Regions from separate parts of the Streptomyces sp. A5-4 genome, predicted to be linked through region 1. Evidence: riboswitches for the same ligand, from Rfam matches in the RefSeq annotation. Region 1 holds a riboswitch; each other region holds the start of a gene.
The links. A riboswitch is a leader RNA that binds a small molecule or an ion and turns the genes downstream of it on or off. The one in region 1 is predicted to bind cyclic di-AMP.
Positions count from the first base shown of each region.

Region 2: it holds a riboswitch for cyclic di-AMP, as region 1 does, so the genes downstream of both, ACLLJJ_RS32010 (M23 family metallopeptidase) here and ACLLJJ_RS24345 (NlpC/P60 family protein) in region 1, are expected to answer to the same signal.
Region 3: it holds a riboswitch for cyclic di-AMP, as region 1 does, so the genes downstream of both, ACLLJJ_RS16430 (M23 family metallopeptidase) here and ACLLJJ_RS24345 (NlpC/P60 family protein) in region 1, are expected to answer to the same signal.
Region 4: it holds a riboswitch for cyclic di-AMP, as region 1 does, so the genes downstream of both, ACLLJJ_RS38160 (M23 family metallopeptidase) here and ACLLJJ_RS24345 (NlpC/P60 family protein) in region 1, are expected to answer to the same signal.

Region 1 covers NZ_CP178591.1:5,203,121-5,208,196, forward strand. Annotated here, with positions in the region: gene ACLLJJ_RS24340 (NlpC/P60 family protein) at 92-1,147, opposite strand; gene ACLLJJ_RS24345 (NlpC/P60 family protein) at 1,731-2,939, opposite strand; cyclic di-AMP (ydaO/yuaA leader) riboswitch at 2,939-3,101, opposite strand; gene pcrA (DNA helicase PcrA) at 3,374-5,076, shown strand, end outside.
Region 2 covers NZ_CP178591.1:6,834,066-6,839,141, forward strand. Annotated here, with positions in the region: gene ACLLJJ_RS31995 (DNA gyrase/topoisomerase IV subunit A) at 1-54, opposite strand, end outside; gene ACLLJJ_RS32000 (M16 family metallopeptidase) at 268-1,623, shown strand; gene ACLLJJ_RS32005 (M16 family metallopeptidase) at 1,644-3,026, shown strand; cyclic di-AMP (ydaO/yuaA leader) riboswitch at 3,249-3,410, shown strand; gene ACLLJJ_RS32010 (M23 family metallopeptidase) at 3,423-4,241, shown strand; gene ACLLJJ_RS32015 (GntR family transcriptional regulator) at 4,493-5,076, shown strand, end outside.
Region 3 covers NZ_CP178591.1:3,590,846-3,595,921, reverse strand. Annotated here, with positions in the region: gene ACLLJJ_RS16435 (PP2C family protein-serine/threonine phosphatase) at 209-1,450, shown strand; cyclic di-AMP (ydaO/yuaA leader) riboswitch at 1,710-1,845, shown strand; gene ACLLJJ_RS16430 (M23 family metallopeptidase) at 1,857-2,924, shown strand; gene ACLLJJ_RS16425 (aldo/keto reductase) at 2,998-3,942, shown strand; gene ACLLJJ_RS16420 (PrsW family intramembrane metalloprotease) at 4,015-5,076, opposite strand, start outside.
Region 4 covers NZ_CP178591.1:8,163,299-8,168,374, reverse strand. Annotated here, with positions in the region: gene ACLLJJ_RS38165 (SGNH/GDSL hydrolase family protein) at 1-136, opposite strand, end outside; gene ACLLJJ_RS38160 (M23 family metallopeptidase) at 357-1,301, opposite strand; cyclic di-AMP (ydaO/yuaA leader) riboswitch at 1,305-1,481, opposite strand; gene ACLLJJ_RS38155 (hypothetical protein) at 1,946-2,128, opposite strand; gene ACLLJJ_RS38150 (tyrosine-protein phosphatase) at 2,319-3,131, shown strand; gene ACLLJJ_RS38145 (DUF6126 family protein) at 3,198-3,380, opposite strand; gene ACLLJJ_RS38140 (helix-turn-helix domain-containing protein) at 3,382-3,993, opposite strand; gene ACLLJJ_RS38135 (aspartate aminotransferase family protein) at 4,065-5,076, opposite strand, start outside.

The DNA.
Region 1 (5,076 bases):
GCTGGTCCTCCGTCCCCCTCGCCGTCACCATGCCTGCCATGGCGACGCCCTGCCCGCCTACCCCGTGCGGGCGGGACTACGCGGGGCGCGCCTAGGCGGGCCGGCTCGCGCCGGCGAAGGGCATCTGGTCGATCGGGGCCATCCGGACCGGGGCGCCGGGACGCGGCGCGTGGATCATCTGGCCGTCGCCGATGTAGAGGCCCACATGGCTGATGCCCGAGTAGAAGAACACCAGGTCACCGGGGGCGAGTTGGGAGCGCTGGATGCGGTTGCCCGCGTTGATCTGGGTGTACGTCGTACGAGGCAGCGAGACGCCCGCCGCGCGCCAGGCGGCCTGGGTGAGCCCGGAGCAGTCGAAGGACGAGGGACCGGTGGCGCCCCAGACGTAGGGTGCGCCGAGGGCGCTCCTGGCGAAGGAAACAGCCTGTGCGGCCCGCGCGTTGGGGGCCGTGGCCGCGTCGCCGCGCGGGGCGTCACGGTTCGCGCGGGGGGCCGCCGCCGCGCCGTGGCCGTCCTGGCCGGCGTACCGCGCACGCTCCTCGGCGCTGAGCCGGGACAGCAGGGCCTCGGCGTCGCCGATCTTGTCCTGGATCCTCGACTTGCGCTTCTTCAGGTCGCTCTGCTGCGACTTGAGGTTCGCGAGCTTGACGTCGGCCTCGCTGTGCAACTGGTCGATGGCGCCGAGCTGCCGGCGCACACCGGTGACGGCTGCCGCGTGCCGGTCACCGGCCCGGTCGGCTCTCGCGGCCCGTTCCAGGTACTGGTCGGGGTCGGAGCTGAGGGCGATCTGCAGGGCCGGGTCCATCGCGCCGGTGCGGTACTGGGCGGCGGCGAGCGAACCGAGCGCGTTGCGCGAGGTGTTGAGGCGCTCGGTCCTGCGGGCGGCCTCGTCGCGCAGCTCGCCGAGGGATTCACGGGTGTCGCCCGCGGTCTCCCGTACGCCGTTGTACTTCTCGGTGGCGACCTCGGCGTCGTGGTAGAGCTGGTCGACCTTGGCCTTCACCTGAGCGGGGGTGAGGGCGGGCTCCGCGACGCCGGTTCCTTCAAAGGCTATGGCGCTCGCGGCTCCGGCGAGGGCGAGTGTGAAGGCGGCGCGGGCGGTACTGCCGGTGAGCGTGCGCTGTTTGGGCCTGCGGTGCGCTGCCACTAGGGCGTCCACGTCCTTCGGTCGTCCGTCGGTACCGCGTCCGGCGGCGGCCCGCACAGGGGGTCGGGCCACCACCGGATTCTCGGCGGTGATGGCCGACCGGCCGCTCCGGGGAGGTGCGGCGGTGGGGAGTCGGCCACCTGAGGGAGGACGCTAAACCCGAGGGTCACGGGGAGGCATCGGAATGACTGACAGTGTCCGAATTCGGTGATGAAGTGACCACCGGTGACCGACGGAATGGTCCGGAATTGAGTATTCCGCCCGGCTGCGACCGATGCGAGGGCTCGGAGGCGCCCGATGGGCAGGCCCTGCTACAGGGCGCCGAGAGCGGGCCGACGTCGGCCCGCGCGGCTTCGTCCTTCGGTCGGTCTCGGCCGGCACCTGACGAGCGCCACCATGGCGCTCTTGGCGACGAGCGTCTGGCTGCTCACGGCGGCCGGGGCGTACGCACCGGAACGGGCGGGCCGCCGCGGCCCGGCAGAGGCCGTGCTGCGGAGGCTCATGTGCCGCTGAGAGCGAGGGGGGGCGGCCGGTGCCGGGCGGGCCCGGTTTCCGGGCCCGCCCGGCGTTGGCCGGACGTGCGTCACGCCGGGCGCACGCTGCCGTAGATCGGCATGTAGTAGATCGACTCCTCGCGGACGTACGCGCCGGGCTTGGGCGCGTGGATCATCTTGCCGTCGCCGATGTAGATGCCGACATGGCTGATGTCGTCGTAGAAGAAGACCAGGTCACCTGGCTTGAGGCTGCCGGTCGCGATCCGGGTGCCGACCTTCACCTGGTCCCAGGTGGTCCGCGGCAGATCGACGCCCGCGGCCTTCCACGCACCCTGGGTCAGCCCGGAGCAGTCGTACGAACTGGGGCCCGCGGCTCCCCATACGTACGGCTTGCCGACCTGGGCGCGGGCGTAGGCGAGCACCTTCTCGGCCTTGGCCGCGTACGCGCCACCGGACTCGCTGCCACCCGTGCCCGTGCCGGGGGCGGTGTCCGAGCCCGTCCCGCCGCCCGTACCCGCGCCGCCGCCCGCGCCGTCCTCCGGCTTGGCCGCTTCCTCCTGGCGTTTCCGCTCGGCGTCCGCCCGGTCCTTCGCCTCCGCCTTGGCCTTCTCCTCGGCCTTGCGGGTGGCTTCGGCCTCCCGCTTCTTCTCCAGCGCCGCGAGCCGCGCCTTCTCCTCGGCGGTGAGATCCGACAGCATGTCCCGCGCCTTGGCGAGCTTCTTCTGGACGTCCTGCTTGGAGGCCTTGAGCGTGGCCTGCGACTCGGTGAGCTTCTCCAGGCTGCGGGTCGCCTCGGCACGCTCCTTGGCGGCTTCGTCCTGCTTCTTCTCGTAGTCGGTGATGTAGGACTTCTGACGTTCCGTCATGCGGTCCATCAGCTGGTTCTGGTCGAAGTACTGCTGCGGGCTGTCCGCGAGCAGCAGCGCCGCGGTCGGGGTGACCGTGCCCGACCGGTACTGCGCGGCGGCGAAGCCGCCGAGCTTGCGCCGCGCGTCGTTGAGCTTCTCGGTGCGCTTGGCGACGTCGTCGAGCAGCCCGTCCACCGACTTGCGCCGGCTGTCGGTGGCTTCCTTCGCCTTGTTGTAGCTCTGGGTGGAGGTGCCGGCCTGCCGGTAGAGGTCGTCGACCTTCTTCTGCACTTCCTCGACGGTCGGGTGGGGGCTCGGCTCGGTCGGCGCGGCCTGGGCGCTCTGCCCCAGCAGGCTGATCGAGGCGATGGCGGCCGTCGTCATGCCGACGGCGGGTGCGGTGGTGCGAATCCGGGTGCGCGATTTGCGATGCGATGCCAAGGTCGGCATTTTCCTTCCGTGGACCGCCTACCGGGTTAGCTGTCGGGTTCGGGCGGAACGGAAGGCTGCCCTACGGTCCGTGGGGAACTCGGACCGATTCACCCCAGTGGTGCGTGTGGGTCCCCGGTTCCGAACTGCCCTGAGGCAGTACGAATTCGGCGTGGACGGCCCGGTCCGGCGCCGATCGCCGGTGGAGGTACAAGCCGCCCGGCTCAGCACGCTAGCCAATGCGTGGGACCGCTGGGAAGCCCGATGTTCGATATGCCCGATACGTTTTCGTTACCTGGATGTAGAGATGGCGTGAGAGGGGTGAAGATGTGGCGGAGGTCACGGGCGAATGCGGTTGGCGAAGAGGCCGGGGCGGCCCGGTACGGCCGTCGCCGACCGGATTCGCCGGCATTCCGGGGCGGGGTGTCAGTGGGCCCGCCTAAGCTTGGTCAACGATGAGCAGCCTCTTTGACGACAGCTTCCTGGCCGATCTCCAGCCCGCGGCGGAGGCGACTCCGCCGCCCCCCGAGGGGCACGCCGCGGAGGAGGTTCCGCACGACCTCTTCGAGGGCGCCTTCGCGGCGCCCCCGGCGCCGAGGGACGCGTACTACCGAGGTGGCGCACCGCGCCCCGTGACGGACGTCGCCGCGCTGCTCGACGGGCTGAACGAGGAGCAGCGCGCCGCCGTCGTGCACGCCGGTTCGCCGCTGCTCATCGTGGCGGGGGCCGGCTCGGGCAAGACCCGGGTGCTGACCCACCGGATCGCCTATCTCCTGGCGAACCGGGGCGTCCACCCCGGCCAGATCCTCGCGATCACCTTCACCAACAAGGCCGCGGGCGAGATGAAGGAGCGCGTCGAGGAGCTCGTCGGCCCGCGCGCGGGCGCGATGTGGGTCTCGACCTTCCACAGCGCGTGCGTCCGCATCCTGCGCCGCGAGTCGAAGAAGCTCGGCTTCACCTCCTCGTTCTCGATCTACGACGCCGCGGACTCGAAGCGCCTGATGGCGCTCGTCTGCCGCGACCTGGATCTCGACCCGAAGAAGTTCCCGCCGAAGGCCTTCAGCGCCAAAGTGTCGAACCTGAAGAACGAGCTGATCGACGAGGAGACCTTCGCCGGTCAGGCCGCCGACGGCTTCGAGAAGATGCTGGCCGAGGCGTACGTGATGTACCAGGCACGGCTGCGCGAGGCCAACGCCCTGGACTTCGACGACATCATCATGACCGCGGTGCACCTGCTCCAGGCGTTCCCGGACGTCGCCGAGCACTACCGGCTGCGCTTCCGGCACGTCATGGTCGACGAGTACCAGGACACCAACCACGCGCAGTACACCCTCGTGCGCGAGCTGGTGGGACCCTCCGGGGAGGACAAGGCACCGGGCGAGCTGTGCGTCGTCGGCGACGCCGACCAGTCGATCTACGCCTTCCGCGGCGCCACCATTCGCAACATCCTCCAGTTCGAGGAGGACTACCCCGACGCCAAGACGATCATGCTGGAGCAGAACTACCGCTCCACGCAGACGATCCTCACCGCCGCCAACGCGGTGATCGAGCGCAACGAGAACCGCCGACCGAAGAATCTGTGGACGGACGCCGGAGCGGGCGCCCTGATCACCGGCTATGTAGCGGATACCGAGCACGACGAGGCGCAGTTCATCGCCGAGGAGATCGACCGACTGACCGACGCGGGCGACGCGAAGGCCGGCGACATCGCGATCTTCTACCGTACGAACGCACAGTCCCGCGTCTTCGAAGAGATCTTCATCCGGGTCGGCCTGCCGTACAAGGTCGTCGGTGGCGTCCGCTTCTACGAGCGCAAGGAGGTCCGGGACGTCCTGGCGTATCTGCGCGTCCTGTCGAACCCCGAGGACACCGTCCCGCTGCGCCGCATTCTGAACGTACCCAAGCGGGGCATCGGCGACCGCGCCGAGGCGATGATCGACGCGCTGTCCCTGCGCGAGAAGATCAGCTTCCCGCAGGCGCTCCAGCGGGTGGACGAGGCGTACGGCATGGCGGCCCGCTCGACCAACGCCGTGAAGCGGTTCAACACGCTGATGGAGGAGCTGCGCACGGTCGTCGAGGCGGGCGCGGGCCCGGCCACAGTGCTTGAGGCCGTCTTCGAGCGCACGGGCTACCTCGCCGAGCTGCAGGCATCGACCGA
Region 2 (5,076 bases), 1.6 Mb from region 1:
CTTCTCCTCGAACGCATCGTCCGGCGGCGGGGTCTTCGTGCTGCGGCGGGCCATCGCGGCTGCGGCTCCTTCGCGGTTCTGTAGGACAAGTTCTGGGTCTGACGCCGACCATTGTGGACCGGCGCACTGACATCCCCGACCTCGACCCGTCCGAAGCGCCCTCCAGGGCGTTCCCTGAGGGCGTATCCGGAACGGGAACTTCGCCAGGTGTCAGCACGCTTGCATACAGTGGCAGGACTTCTCCTTATCGCGATCGAAGGGACGTACATGCCCATGGGTCACACGGCCACAGCGCAGGCCGGCTCCGGCGGCCTGACAGCGACTGAGCACCGGCTGGCCAATGGCCTTCGTGTGGTGCTTTCCGAGGACCATCTGACGCCGGTCGCCGCGGTCTGCCTCTGGTACGACGTCGGTTCGCGGCACGAGGTCAAGGGCCGTACGGGCCTTGCTCACCTCTTCGAGCACCTGATGTTCCAGGGTTCGGCGCAGGTGAAGGGCAACGGCCACTTCGAGCTGGTGCAGGGCGCGGGCGGTTCGCTCAACGGCACGACCAGCTTCGAGCGCACCAACTACTTCGAGACGATGCCCACCCACCAGGTGGAGCTGGCCCTGTGGCTGGAAGCCGACCGGATGGGCTCACTGCTCGCCGCGCTCGACGAAGAGTCCATGGAGAACCAGCGCGACGTCGTCAAGAATGAGCGCCGCCAGCGGTACGACAATGTGCCCTACGGCACGGCGTTCGAGAAGCTGACCGCCCTCTCGTACCCGGAGGGACATCCGTACCACCACACGCCGATCGGTTCGATGACCGACCTGGACGCCGCGACGCTCGAAGACGCACGGGCCTTCTTCCGTACGTACTACGCGCCCAACAACGCGGTGATCTCGGTCGTCGGCGACATCGACCCCGAGCAGACGCTCGCCTGGATCGAGAAGTACTTCGGCTCCATCCCGTCCCACGACGGCAAGCAGCCCCCGCGTGACGGCTCCCTCCCCGACACCATCGGCTCGGAGCTGCGCGAGGTCGTCGAGGAGGACGTCCCGGCGCGTGCGCTGATGGCCGCCTACCGGCTGCCGCAGGACGGCACCCGCGAGGCGGACGCGGCCGATCTGGCCCTCACCGTCCTCGGCGGCGGCGAGTCCTCCCGACTGCACAACCGGCTGGTCCGCCGCGACCGTACGGCCGTCGCGGCCGGCTTCGGCCTGCTGCGTTTGTCGGGCGCGCCCTCGCTCGGCTGGCTCGACGTCAAGACGTCGGCCGGCGTGGAGATTCCCGACATCGAGCGCGCCGTCGACGAGGAGCTGGCGAAGTTCGCCGCCGAGGGCCCCACGCCCGAGGAGATGGAGCGCGCGCAGGCCCAGCTGGAGCGCGAGTGGCTCGACCGGCTCGGCACGGTCGCCGGCCGCGCCGACGAACTCTGCCGCTACGCCGTCCTGTTCGGTGACCCGCAGCTCGCGCTGACCGCGGTCCAGCGCGTTCTGGACGTCACCGCGCAGGAGGTCCAGGCAGCCGCCAGGGCCAGGCTCCGCCCGGACAACAGGGCGGTCCTGGTGTACGAACCGACCCAGGCCGACGCGGACGCCGCCGACGAGACCGAAGAGCAGGAAGGGGCGGACCTGTGACCGACACCGCTGCCGTCAGCATGACGTTCCACCCGCAGCCCGGCGCGGGCACCGCCACCCCGTGGGCCTTCCCCGCCCCCGAGCGCGGCGCCCTGCCCAACGGCCTGACCGTGCTGCGCTGCCACCGCCCCGGCCAGCAGGTCATGGCCGTCGAGATCTTCCTCGCCGCTCCGCTGGAGGCCGAGCCCGAGGGCCTCGACGGCATCGCCACGATCATGGCGAGGGCCTTCTCCGAGGGCACCGACAAGCACTCCGCGGAGGAGTTCGCCGCCGAGCTGGAGCGCTGCGGCGCCACACTCGACGCGTACGCGGACCACCCCGGCCTCCGGGTCTCCCTGGAGGTCCCGGTCTCCCGGCTGCCCAAGGCGCTGGGCCTGCTCGCCGACGCGCTGCGCGCACCGGCCTTCGCGGACACCGAGATCGAGCGCCTCGTGGCCAACAGGCTCGACGAGATCCCGCACGAGGCGGCCAACCCCTCGCGGCGCGCGGCCAAGCAGCTCTCCAAGGAGCTCTTCCCGGCCACTTCGCGCATGTCGCGCCCCCGCCAGGGCACCGAGGAGACGGTCAAGCGCATCGACGCTGCCGGCGTCAAGGGCTTCTACGACGCGCACGTGCGCCCGGCCACGGCCACCGCCGTGGTCGTCGGCGACCTCGAAGGCGTCGACCTGGACGCCGTGCTGGCCGAGACCCTCGGGGTCTGGACGGGCAACACCGCACCGGCCCGCCCGGTGCCGCCGATCACCGCCGACGACACGGGTCGCGTCGTCATCGTGGACCGGCCCGGCGCCGTACAGACGCAGCTGCTCATCGGCCGGATCGGCGCCGACCGGCACGACCGTGTCTGGTCGGCCCAGGTGCTCGGTACGTACTGCCTGGGCGGCACCCTCACCTCGCGTCTCGACCGGGTCCTGCGCGAGGAGAAGGGCTACACCTACGGGGTGCGCGCCTTCGGCCAGGTGCTGCGCTCCGCCGCTCCGTCCTCGGAGGGCGGGGCCACCGGTGCGGCGATGCTCGCCATCAGCGGCTCGGTGGACACCGAGTCCACCGGACCCGCGCTCGACGACCTCTGGAAGGTGCTGCGCACCCTCGCCGCCGACGGCCTCACGGACGCCGAGCGCGATGTCGCCGTACAGAACCTGGTGGGTGTCGCGCCGCTCAAGTACGAGACGGCCGCCGCGGTCGCCGGCACGCTGGCCGACCAGGTCGAGCAGCAGCTGCCCGACGACTTCCAGGCCCAGCTGTACGCGCGACTCGCCGAGACGGGCACGGTGGAGGCGACCGCGGCCGTCGTCAGCGCCTTCCCCGGCGACCGGCTGGTCACGGTGCTCGTGGGGGACGCCTCGCAGATCGAGGAGCCCGTCAGGGCCCTCGGCATCGGCGACGTGACCGTGGTCACGGGCTGAGCCGGTACGACCGCACTCGCATAGGGGTGCATAGCGGGATGTAGGAGGACCTCGGTGGCCGACAAGCCGCCGGGGTCCTTCCTGTATGTCCGTTTTGTTGCGGTGGTTGCCTGTCTGGTGTGTGGGGTGCGTTACAAAACGCTGTGTCTGTTTGGTGATTGAAAGATGTGCCGCTTAGCGTCGGTCCGGCTGTTCGTCAGCATGAGCCGCAGCCGCGGCACCGGACAGTCATCGCCGAGTCCCCGTCAGGCGCGAGCCTGGGGAGCCGGGGACCCATTCAGTCCCTGGGGTGAATCGGACGCCTCCGTATGCCGGAGGGGTCCGTAGGAGACCTTCCTGCTCCGAACCCGTCAGCTAACCCGGTAGGCGAGAAGGAAGGAAAGGACCAGCCCCTCCATGGCGTTCAGCCGCACCACCGGGAAGCACCGGCGTCCCAGCCGCATGACGCGCAGAAGCGCGAACATCGCAGGCGTCGCCGCCCTCGCGACGACCGGCGTCATCGGAACGCTGGCCTCCCCGGCGCTCGCCGCCGAGGACAGGGGCGCAGGTCCGGCCCACTCCGTCGAGGACACCGGCCTCACCCAGGCCATCGTCATCAACGACTCCCTGGCCGACCAGATAGGCGCCCAGGCCCAGGCCCAGCGCGAGGCCGCCGAGAAGGCGGAGCGCAAGGCCGAAGCCGAGCGCAGGGCAGCGGCCGAGCGCAAGGCCGAAGCCGAGCGCAAGGCCGAGGCGAAGGCCAAGAAGGAGCGCGCCGAGCGCGAGGCCAAGGAGCGCGCCGCGCGTGCGGCCGAGCGCAAGCGCCTCACCTCGTACACGCTCCCGGTCGCCGGCTCCGCCGTGACCACCGGCTACAAGTCCGGCGGCTCGCTCTGGTCCTCCGGCAGCCACTCCGGCGTCGACTTCCGTGCCGCGTCCGGCACTTCCGTCGTGGCCGTCGGCGCGGGCACCGTCGTCGAGGCCGGCTGGGGCGGCGCGTACGGCAACAACATCGTCATCAGGATGAACGACGGCACGTTCACGCAGTACGGCCACCTCTCGTCCATCACCGCCTCCGTCGGCCAGGCCGTCACGCCCGGCCAGCAGATAGGTATCTCGGGCTCGACCGGCAACTCGACCGGCCCGCACCTGCACTTCGAGGCCCGTACGAGCGCCGAGTACGGCTCGGACATGGACCCCGTCGCGTACCTGCGCGGACACGGCGTCAACGCCTGACGCGTCCGGAACGGCGCGGGCCCTGTTGGCCCGCCGCAGCCCCTGGCATTCCCGAAGGCCCCGGCTTCCCGCCGGGGCCTTCGGCGTACCCCGGTGCGTGTGCGGCCGACTCCGCCCGTCCGCCCGCGGCGATGGCCAAAAGGTATCCATGAATTCCGGCCGCCCATCGGAATTTCCCGGTTGCTGCAATAGGGTCGCAGAACAGCAGCGGATCGACCGCGTTTCGCGGGGATTGAGGCGGAGGTTCGGTCATGCGCATTCCTGCGCATTCGGTATGCACGGCAATTCGTGACGACATCGTGTCCGGTGTCTTCGAGCGGGGCGCCCGGCTCACCGAGGAGCTGCTGGCGCGCCGTTACGGCGTCTCGCGCGTCCCGGTGCGCGAGGCCCTGCGCACCCTGGAGTCCGAAGGGTTCGTCACCACGCGCCGGCATGCGGGCGCCTGCGTCGCGGAGCCCACCGAGCAGGAGGCCGCCGACCTCCTGGAGGTCCGGACGCTGCTGGAGCCGCTGGGCGCCGCACGGGCCGCCAGGCGGCGCACCGACGCGCACCTCAAGGTGCTGCGTGGCCTGGTCAGACTCGGTCAGGAGCGGGCCCGCCGGGGGCAGGGCGAGGATCTGCGCTCACTCGGCGGGTGGTTCCACGAGACCCTCGCCCAGGCCTCCGGCAGCCCCGGCCTGACGGCCCTGCTCACCCAGCTCAGGCACAAGGTCGCCTGGATGTACGCCGTCGAGCAGCACGCCCGTCCTGTCGAGTCCTGGGCGGAGCACGGCGCGATCGTGGACGCGGTGGCGCGCGGCGACGCGGAGCGGGCCAGGGCGCTGACGGCGCTGCA
Region 3 (5,076 bases), 1.6 Mb from region 1:
GGCCTTTGTCGTGCCCCGGTACGCCCCCACTGCCAGTCCGTCCCCCAATTGGCCGACCTCGGTTAGCCGTCCGGCGCGGCTGCGGCCAGCCTGGGTGGGGCGCGGTACCGTCCGCAACCGGGCGCGGACTGGCAGGAGACCACAGGTGGGGAAGCAAGGCACAGCGGGTGGGGCGGGTGCCCGTACGACCCGGCGGTTCGTCCGGGCTATGCCCGCACTGCTGATCGTCGGCGGTTTGTTCTTCGACCTCATGACCCCGTCGAACTTCACGGCGTCGCCCCTCTTCGCCGCCGCCCCGCTGATCGCCGCCCCGCTCTTCTCCCTCAGCAACACCGTGCTGACCGGGATCGCCTCGACCCTGGCCATCGCCGGGCTGCACGTTCGTACGCAGACCGCGACACAGGTCGAGGCCGCCACCGAGCTGGTCACCGTGGTCACCGTGGCCGCCCTCGCGGTGGTCATCAACCGTGTCGTGCGGCGCAGCGACCGCGAGCTGGCCTCCGCCCGGGAGATCGCCGAGGCGGCCCAGCGTGCCGTGCTGCCCACGCCCGCCGACCGGATCGCCGGGCTGTACGTCGCGGCGCGCTACGAGGCGGCGCAGGCGGACGCCTTCATCGGCGGCGACCTCTTCGCCGTGCAGGAAACGCCGTACGGCGTGCGCCTGGTGGTGGGGGACGTCCGGGGCAAGGGGATGGACGCCGTGGAGGCCGTCGCGGTGGTCATCGGAGCCTTTCGCGAGGCCGCCGAGCAGGAGTCCTCGCTGGAGGGCGTCGCGCAGCGGCTGGAGCGGGCGCTGGCGCGCGAAGGGACCCGGCGCGACGGCCTCGACGCGTTCGAGGGCTTCACCACCGCCGTGCTCGCCGAGATCTCTCGGGACCGTGGAGTCCTACGGCTGGTCAACCGCGGCCACCCCGAGCCGTTGCTGCTGTACGCCGACGGGGCGTTGGACGTCATCGAGCCGGTCGAGCCCGCGCTGCCGCTGGGGATGGCCGAGCTGGGGGCCTGGCCGGACCGGGCGCAGGAGCACCCCTACCCGGCGGGGGCCACGCTGCTCCTCTACACGGACGGCCTGTCCGAGGCCCGCGACGCGGCGGGCGTCTTCTACGACCCGCAGGCGCGGCTGCGCGGCCGGATCTTTCCCGGGCCCGAGGAGCTGCTGGGCGCGCTCATCGACGACGTACGGCTGCACACCGGTGGCGGGTCCACGGACGACATGGCGCTGCTGGCGGTCGGGCGGCCCTCCGAGGGGCAGCAGGACCGGCGCAGGACCGTGGAGATCGTCAGGCGGGCCGAGCGGCAGAGACCGGCGGCAGCGGGCGGGCCGGGGCGCGGGGCAGGGGCAGGAGGCGCGGCAGCGGGCGCGCCCGACGGCGGGCCACCCCGTGCGGCGCCCGGCAGTGGGTTCGGCGATGAATCCGGCGATGGATCCGGGACGCGCTCCGGTCCCTGAGGACGCTGGAAAGGTCGCGTTCCGCCTTGCTGCGACGCTCCGTAGTCGTAGCGCACCGCTGCGCGTAACAATTGACGAACCGTCAAGAAATCGATGTTTGCTGAGTGTCGATCAACTCGACCCGTTGTGACCGATTGTGTCCCGCTAAGTCTGTGGCGAAGACGTTAACGATCACCAGGAACAGCTTGGAACCGGACCGGGTCTCTATTAACGTTCGATAACGCAGCGCGGTTGTCCCAGTCGTCGCAAGAGGCGACACCGTGTGCATGCGCCGAATTCCGCAAGGGAACCGGGGAACCATGTTCCTTGGGGTGAATCGGGCCGAACCTGGCCCGTAGGAGACCTTCCTGCTCCGAACCCGTCAGCTAACCCGGTAGGCGAGAAGGAAGGAAAGGAGCACGCCTCCGTGGCGTCCAACACCCCTGCCCCCGTGGCCCCCCTGCCCCCCTACGGGGTGCCGAACGACCCCGCCGACCTCATTCGCGGGGAGGGTACTTGGGAAGAGTGGAATCCCACCGAGGACTCCATTCGTCCCGTGCGCGGCAAGCACCGCGTGGCCAAGCAGCGCGGTGGCATCGCCCGCAGCTCCACGGTTCTGGGTGTCGGAGTCATCGCCGCCGTCGGCGCGGGCGGCATCGCCACCGCGCAGGACAAGCCGGCCGTCTCGATCTCCCTTCCGGACGCCATCACCGACTCGCTGCCCGACGCCAAGTCCCTTCCCGGCGTAGGCGCCCTGTTCTCCGGCGACGCGAAAGACTCCGGCGTCACCACGGGCGAAGCGGTCGTCGCCGCCACCCCGCTCACCACCGCCGGTATCAGCACCGCCGACGCGCAGCAGGGCACCACCGACGCCGGCGAGTTGCTCCGCGCCCGCATACTCCAGCAGGCCGACCAGCAGCAGGCCGCCGCGGACGCCGACGTCGCGCAGGCCGCCGAGTCGGCCGCCGCCGAGCAGGCCGCGGCGGATGCGAAGTCCCAGCAGGACGAGGCGAAGGCCGACGCCGCCGAGAAGGAGCGCAAGGCGGAGGAAGCGGCCAAGGCCAAGGCCGAGGCGAAGCGGCTCGCGAAGCTGGCCGCCAGCTACTCCCTGCCGACCTCCTCGTACACGCTCACCTCCACCTACGGCCAGTCCGGCTCGATGTGGTCCTCCGGTCAGCACACCGGGCTCGACTTCGCTGCCCCGACGGGCACGCCGGTCAAGGCCGTGCACGGCGGGACCATCAAGTCGGCGGGCTGGTCGGGCTCCTACGGCTACCGCATCGTCCTCGAACTCGATGACGGTACGGAGATCTGGTACTGCCACCTCTCCTCGATGAGCGTCACCTCGGGCGACGTCGGCACGGGCGACACCATCGGCAACGTCGGCGCCACCGGCAATGTGACGGGCCCGCACCTGCACCTCGAAGTGCACACACCCGGCGGCGACGGCGTCGACCCCGCGTCCTGGCTGCGCGGCAAGGGCCTCAACGTCTGAGACCTCGGGCCGGCTGCGGGAGTCCCGGAGCCGGCCGGGGAATGCATGTGCCCGCCATGCGGTTGATCAACCCATGACTTCTCTCCGCAAGCTGGGCAGCTCCGAGCTCGCCGTCTTCCCGCTCGCCCTCGGTGGCAACGTCTTCGGCTGGACCGCCGACGAGGCGCAGTCCTTCGCCGTCCTCGACGCGTACGTCGCCGGGGGCGGCAACTTCGTCGACAGCGCCGACTCCTATTCGGCCTGGGCCCCGGGCAACGAGGGCGGCGAGTCCGAGCGCGTCCTCGGCCGCTGGCTCGCCTCGCGAGGCAACCGCTCCGAGGTCGTCGTCGCCACCAAGGTCGGCGCCCACCCCTCGTACAAGGGGCTGGCCGGTACGAACATCAAGGCCGCCGCCGACGAGTCGCTGCGTCGGCTCGGCACCGACCACATCGACCTCTACTACACGCACTTCGACGACGAGACCGTGCCCGTCGAGGAGATCATCACCGCTCTCGACCAGCTGGTGAAGGACGGCAAGGTCCGCGCGATCGCCGCCTCCAACATCAGCGCCGAACGCCTCCGGGCGTCCCTGGCCTTCTCGGAGCAGGAAGGGCTGGCGCGCTATGTCGCCCTCCAGCCGCACTACAACCTCGTCTCGCGCGACACCTACGAGGGCGAACTCCAGGACACCGCCGCCGCCGCTGGCCTGTCCGCCGTCCCGTACTTCGCACTCGCCTCGGGCTTCCTCACCGGCAAGTACCGGCCCGGCGCGACCGTCGACAGCGCACGCGCCACCGGTGCGGCCAAGCACCTGGAGACGGAACGCGGGCAGAAGGTGCTCGTGGCGCTCGACTCGGTGGCCACGGCGCACGGCGCCGAGGTCGCGACCGTCGCGCTGGCCTGGCTGGCGGCGCAACCGACCGTGGTGGCGCCGCTGGCCAGTGCCCGGACGGTCGAGCAGCTGCCGGCCCTGCTGGCTTCGGCCGAGCTGAAGCTGTCGGACACCGAGCTGTCCCAGCTCACGGCCGCTTCGGCCTGACCGACGCCGACCCGCCGTCCGTCCGCCGTCCGTCCGCCGTCCGTCCGTCCGCGTGAGGCGGCCCGTTGGCGGCTACTGCTGCCGATACGGGTTGTACGCCGCGTAGTCCTGGTGGGGGGCATGGCCCGGCCCCGGCGCGGGCCGCTGCGGCGGAACGGGCCGGTAGGCAGGCGTGGGCCGGTACGGAGGAGGCGCGGGCCGATACGGCGGCGCGGCGTGGTGGGGCGCGGCGGGGTGGAACGGCGCCCTCGGCGGCGCCGCCCACACCCGGCCCGTCGCCCGCGCCGCGTACTCCAGCGCGGGCCCGGCCACATCCTTCCGCTGCCACAGGTGGTGCAGCAGCTCCTGCTCGCGCGCCGCGAAGTCCGCGCCCACCCGACCGCGCCGGGCCCGGTGGCGCAGAAAGGCCAGGGAGGTCGCGAAGGCCTCGTACTCGGCGACCGTACGAGCCGCCGCCCGGCCACCGTGCACCCGGGCAGCGGCGTCGCGCGCCACCGAGCGGGCCCGCATGGAGGACAGCGCGAGCGGCTCGTGGGCGCCCAGCCAGCCCGCGCGCGCGTAGGCGGGCAGCGCGGCGGAGACGGTGTGCAGCTCGCGCTGGCGCGTCCACACCGCCAGCCAGGTGAGCAGACCGAAGGCGGGGACCATGAAAATGGCGTACACCGCGTAGAAGCCGTACTCACCGAAGGTCCCCGAACCGTTCCACAGGGCGTGCATGCCCATCGCGAAGGCCAGGCCGAGCAGGGGCAGCGCGATACGGCGGACCCGCCCCCGGTGCGGCGCGAGCGCGGCGAGGCCGAAGCCTATGCCCGTGAGCACGGTGAACAGCGGGTGCGCGAACGGTGACATGACGATGCGTACGAAGAAGGTCGCCGCCGTCACCGACGCGAAGCCCGAGGCGCCCATCTCCTGGTCCTGACCGAAGGCGTTGCCGAGATAGAGGATGTTCTCGGTGAAGGCGAAGCCCGTCGCGGTGAAGCCCGCGACGACCACTCCGTCGACGATCCCGTTGAAGTCGCGTCTGCGGAAAAGGAAGATCAGCAGGAGCGCCGCCGCCTTCGCGCTCTCCTCCACGACCGGGGCTATCACCGTGGCGCCGAGGGTGTCGGCGCCGGCCGGATCCGCGGTGGCGGT
Region 4 (5,076 bases), 3.0 Mb from region 1:
GTACGGCCAGCCGGTCCGCCCAGCCGATGTACGCACCGCCGGGTCCGGGGTCACCGACCCCCTCCGTGAAGCTGTCCCCAATCGCCGCGTACGACCCTATGGTCCCTGTCCTGAATGATCTCGCATCGTCTCCCACGTCGGCCCATGCTCCACTGGATCAAGTGACCTACGCCACCGTAGGGAGGGGGTTGACGCCGGTGAGAAAGGACACCGGTCAAGTTTGGGTCAACCCCGGAATATGCCTGGGCCGGCCTGGACGGACCTGGTTCAACGCGTACGCCCCCTTCCGCGGCCGGTGTGCGGCGCGGAAGGGGGCATACGAAGGCGATGCCCGTGGCCCGGAGAGAGGGCGTGTGTCAGACGGAGACGCCGTGACCGCGCAGGTAACCCAGCGGGTCTATGTCGGAGCCGTAGCTCGGGCCGGTCCTGATCTCGAAGTGCAGGTGCGGGCCCGTGGAGTTGCCGGTACTGCCGGAGAGACCGATCTGCGTGCCGCCGGTGACGCTCTGGCCGGACGAGACGGACAGCGAGGACAGGTGGGCGTACTGCGAGTAGCGGCCGTCGTTGTGCTGGATGACGACCTCGTTGCCGTACGAGCCGCTCCAGCCCGCGGAGACGACGGTGCCGGCGCCGACGGCCTTGACCGAGGTGCCGCTGGACGCGGAGAAGTCGACGCCCGTGTGGTAGCCGCTGGACCAGCTGCCGCCGGAGGCGCGGTAGGAGGTGGTGATGCCCGCGGAGACCGGGGCGGTGAAGCCGGAGGACGACGCCGTCGATGCGGAGCCGGCCGACTCGGACTTCTCCGATCCGCTCGCGGAGGAGGAGGACTGCGAGGAGGACGACTTCGGCTGCGCGGCGGGTGCGGCGGCCTTGGCCGACGACTGCGACGCGGACGACGGGGCGGAGCCGGCCGCCTTCGCGCCGATGCTGAGCTTCATGCCCGGCATGATCAGCCCGGGGTTGTCGCCGACGGTCGACCGGTTGTCCTCGTACAGCTTCTGCCAGCCGCCGCGCACGTTCTGCTGGTCGGCGATCTTCGACAGGTAGTCGCCGGAGACCACGGCGTACGTCTTGCTGCCGGCCTTCTTCGGCTGCTGCTTCTGCTGCGAGACGGCTGCGGCGGACGCGGCCTTCTCGGGGGCCACGGCGGGCGCGGCGGCCGGTGCGGCGTTCTCCGCGGCGTTCGCGCCGGTGGCGGCGATGAACGGAAGTGCGAGTGCGGCTCCGCCCGTTCCCGCGGCGACGAATCCACGGGTGATCGAGTTGGACCTCGGGCGGCGGTGCTTACCCTTTGCGGGCATGGCGAATTTCCTCTCCGGCGCCTACGAGGTGAGCTGTCGGGTTCGGGCTGGAGATGCCCGGCCGCGCAACCGCGCGACTTAACCCCGAGCCGGTCCGGAGTTCCGGATGACGGCGTACTACCTGGGTCCCCCGCTCCTGCCACACGTGAGTGTCGTGGGGTTTCCGGGCGGTGGCAGGATTCGGCGATCCACCCGGATTGACGGTGACCGTAAGCCGCCGAGGCGTCCTCGAACAAGCCGATCAGGACAATCGGCCATGGCTGATCATCGCTCTGCGGCAATCCCGTGGGGATTTGTCGTCACACTCCGTGGATTACCGATCTTCACGCCCCGCCCACGACCTGGTATTCGCTTCACGACTTCGCCACGCACCGTCACGAATATGATCCTGCTCACCAGCAAGCACACCATCCCCCTTGCCCACAAGGGGTGTTACCCACAAATAGCCCGATTCGCCCCAAGTGCTACTCGCCGCCCGAAGTCGGTGATCCTGACCTCCGCGCAGTCGACGACCAGGGCCCGCGCCGGACACCCGGAGCACCACCAGCTTGTACGCCGGCCCCACGCCAGGTCCGGCGAGGTGTCCGGATCATCGGCGCGCGGACCGGCGAAGGTGGTCACACCCGCCTCGGCCGGCTCGCCGCTCAGCCACTCCCCTGGTACGCGCCGCGCGTCCGAACAGTGGGGCCCCTCGGGTGCAGCCGGTAGCCGGCCAGGAACTCCCCGGTGAGGGCGACCGGGACACCGCGGTGGTCGGCCTTCCGCCCGGTGTACCGCGAGGCCCTCCAGTTGGCGCGCGGGGCGGTGGCGATGGTGGGGTCGGGCACGCGCCCCCCCTGGCCCCAATCGGCACACGGGGGCGTGGAGTTCATGGCCAGGTACGGGCAGCTCCCGCTCGGCCCGGGGCGACGGCCGCGCGTGCACGGCCGAGACAATTGCCTCAGGTACTCATGTCGTATCGTCGAACGGTGCCCAGATCGGCGAGCAACGCCGACGGCAGACACTTCAGGAGTCACCGTGACACAGCAGCTGCCGCAGGTCCCGTCGACAGAGCCCGACCTTGCCGGAGTGCGCAACTTCCGCGATGTGGGCGGCCTGCCGACCGTGGACGGCCGGCAGGTGCGGCACGGCGTGCTCTTCCGCAGCGGGCACCTGGCACACGCCACCGTCGCCGACGCGGTCTTTCTCGACTCCCTCGGCCTGCACACGATCTTCGACTTCCGCAATGAGGCGGACCAGAAGCTGGAGGGTCCGGACGTCGAGCTGGCGGGTGTACGCAATGTGAACCTGCCGCTGACCGACCCGGCCGACGGCGCGGTGTTCTGGAAGATGGTCCGCGACGGAAACCTCGACGAGCTGCGCGAGATTCTCGCGGACGGCAAGGCGGCGGGGCGGATGTCCGACACCTACCGCGAGATCATCAAGGAGCGCACCGGCGAGCACAGCCAGGTGCTGCACGCCTTGGCCGAGGACAGCGTCCCGGCGCTGATGCACTGCGCGGCGGGCAAGGATCGCGCGGGGCTCTCGATAGCGGTGTCGCTGCTGGCGGTCGGCGTCGAGCGCGAGGCCATCGTGGCCGACTACCTCAAGTCGAACGACCCGTCGCGCCGCTACAAGGTCAGCCGCAGCGACAACTCCCCCGTCGGCATGTCCCCCGAGGTCATGGAACTGCTCAGCCCGCTCTTCGAGGCCCGCGCCGAGTACCTCGACGCCGCCTTCGAGACCATCGAGGAGGTCTGGGGCGGCGCCGAGCGCTACCTCACGGAAGGCCTGCGGGTCACCCCCGAGACGCGCGAGCGGCTGCGGCTGCGGCTCCTCGACGATGCCTGAGCGACATCGCGGCCCGGGCCTGCTCCCGCACCCCGGGCCGGCCCCTCGCCCCGGCGCGCGGCGCGGTCAGCGCGCGTCGCCCAGCGTGAAGAGCAGATAGACGAAGGCCGCGAAGAGATGGCCGGCCACGACGTACACGAAGAGCCGGATCATCAGCCCCCTGGGGAACTTGTCCTCGACGATGCCGCGTCGGGCGGGCCTCACGTCCGCCTCTTCGCCGGCCTTTTCGCCGATCGTCTCGTCCGGCATGTCAGGTCTCCTGGGGTAGGCAGAGCCCGGCGGCGGCGCTCTGCAGCAGCGTATGGACGAACAGAAGATCGACCCCGTCCGCGGTGACGGCGGCGATGCGGTGCGGGGTCAGCGAGTCGAAGTGCGCGCTGTCCCCGGCGGCCAGCCGGTGCACGCTCTCGCCGAGCACCAGTCGCAGCTGCCCCGACAGCACATACAGCCACTCCTCACCGGGATGCACGCGCACCAGGTCGCCCTGTGCGCCGTGCGGCACATGCAGCCGCAGGGCCTGCATGGCACGGCCGGGCCCACCCGCCCGGTGGTACGTCCAGCCGTCGGCCTCCGTGGCCTGCGCCTCGCCGGCCCGCAGCACCGCGTCACGGTCGGGCGCGCTCTCCCCGAGCAGCGCGGAGACCGTCGTACCGTAGATGCGGGCCAGGGTGAGCAGCATCGGCAGCGAAGGCTGGCGGTGTCCGGTCTCCAGGCGGGACAGGTGCGCGGGCGAGAGCCCGGCGCGCCGGGCGGCGGCCTCCAGGGTGAGGGCACTGTGCCGCCGCAGGTCGCGCAGCTGCGGAGCGACCGACGGCAGCCCGTCGGGCGCGTCCTCTTCGAGGCGTGGGGTCATGCCGTCCATTGAGCCAGGCACCTTGCCTGAGAGGCAAATCTTTTGCCTCTCAGGCAAAAAGGGGGTTTCCGTCGCTCCGGCTACCGGTTGGCGACCGCCTGTTTCACCAGTGTCCTGCCGAAGTCCCACATGAGGCCCCCGCCGCTGTGCGCGTCGTCCATGACGGCGGTGAAGGCGTCGACGAAGCGGTCGACCTCCTTCTCCCCCACGGTCAGCGGCGGAATGAGTTTGATGACTTCGAGGTGGTCGCCGGAGACCTGAGTCAGGATGCGGTGCTTCTGGAACAGCGGTACGACGACCATCTGCGCGAAGAGTCCCTTGCGGGCCGCCTGCAGCATCGTCCAACGACTGCGCAGCTTCAGCGAGTTCGGCCGGCCGAACTCGATGCCGATCATCAGCCCCCGGCCGCGTACGTCGTGCAGCAGCTCGTAGCGGTCGACCAGGGCGGCCAGTCGCTCCCGCAGCAGATCACCGACGCGCCGGGCGTTCGCGACGGTCTCCTCGTCCTCCATCACCGACAGAACGGCGAGCCCCGCGGCCATGGCCTGGGCGTTGGAGCCGAAGCTGGCCGAGTGGACGAGCACCCGGTCCATCGACGAATAAACCTTCTTGAAGATCCAGTCCTTGCCGAGGGTGGCCCCCACCGGCACATAGCCTCCGGAGAGCGCCTTGGCGACGCACAGCAGGTCCGGCTCGACGCCCTCCTCGTGCTGGTACGCGTAGAAGTCGCCCGTCCTGCCCAGGCCCGTCTGGACCTCGTCGGCGATCAGCAGCGCCTTGTGCCGGCGCAGCAGCTGCTGCGCGGCGAGCAGGAACCCGGGCGGGGACGCGTGCACGCCCTTGCCCTGGATGGGCTCGACGACGAAGCCCGCGACGTCGCCGCGTTTCAACTCCCGCTCCAGGGCTGCCAGGTCGCCGAGCTCGATGGCGGTGTCGGGCAGCAGGGGCGCGAAGCCGTCGCGGAAGCCCGCCTCGCCGTTGACCGACAGCGAGCCGGTCGTCAGGCCGTGGAAGGCGTGCGTGCAGTAGAGAATTCTGGGTTTCCCCGTGGCGTACCGGGCGAACTTCAGCGCGGTCTCGACGGCCTCGGTG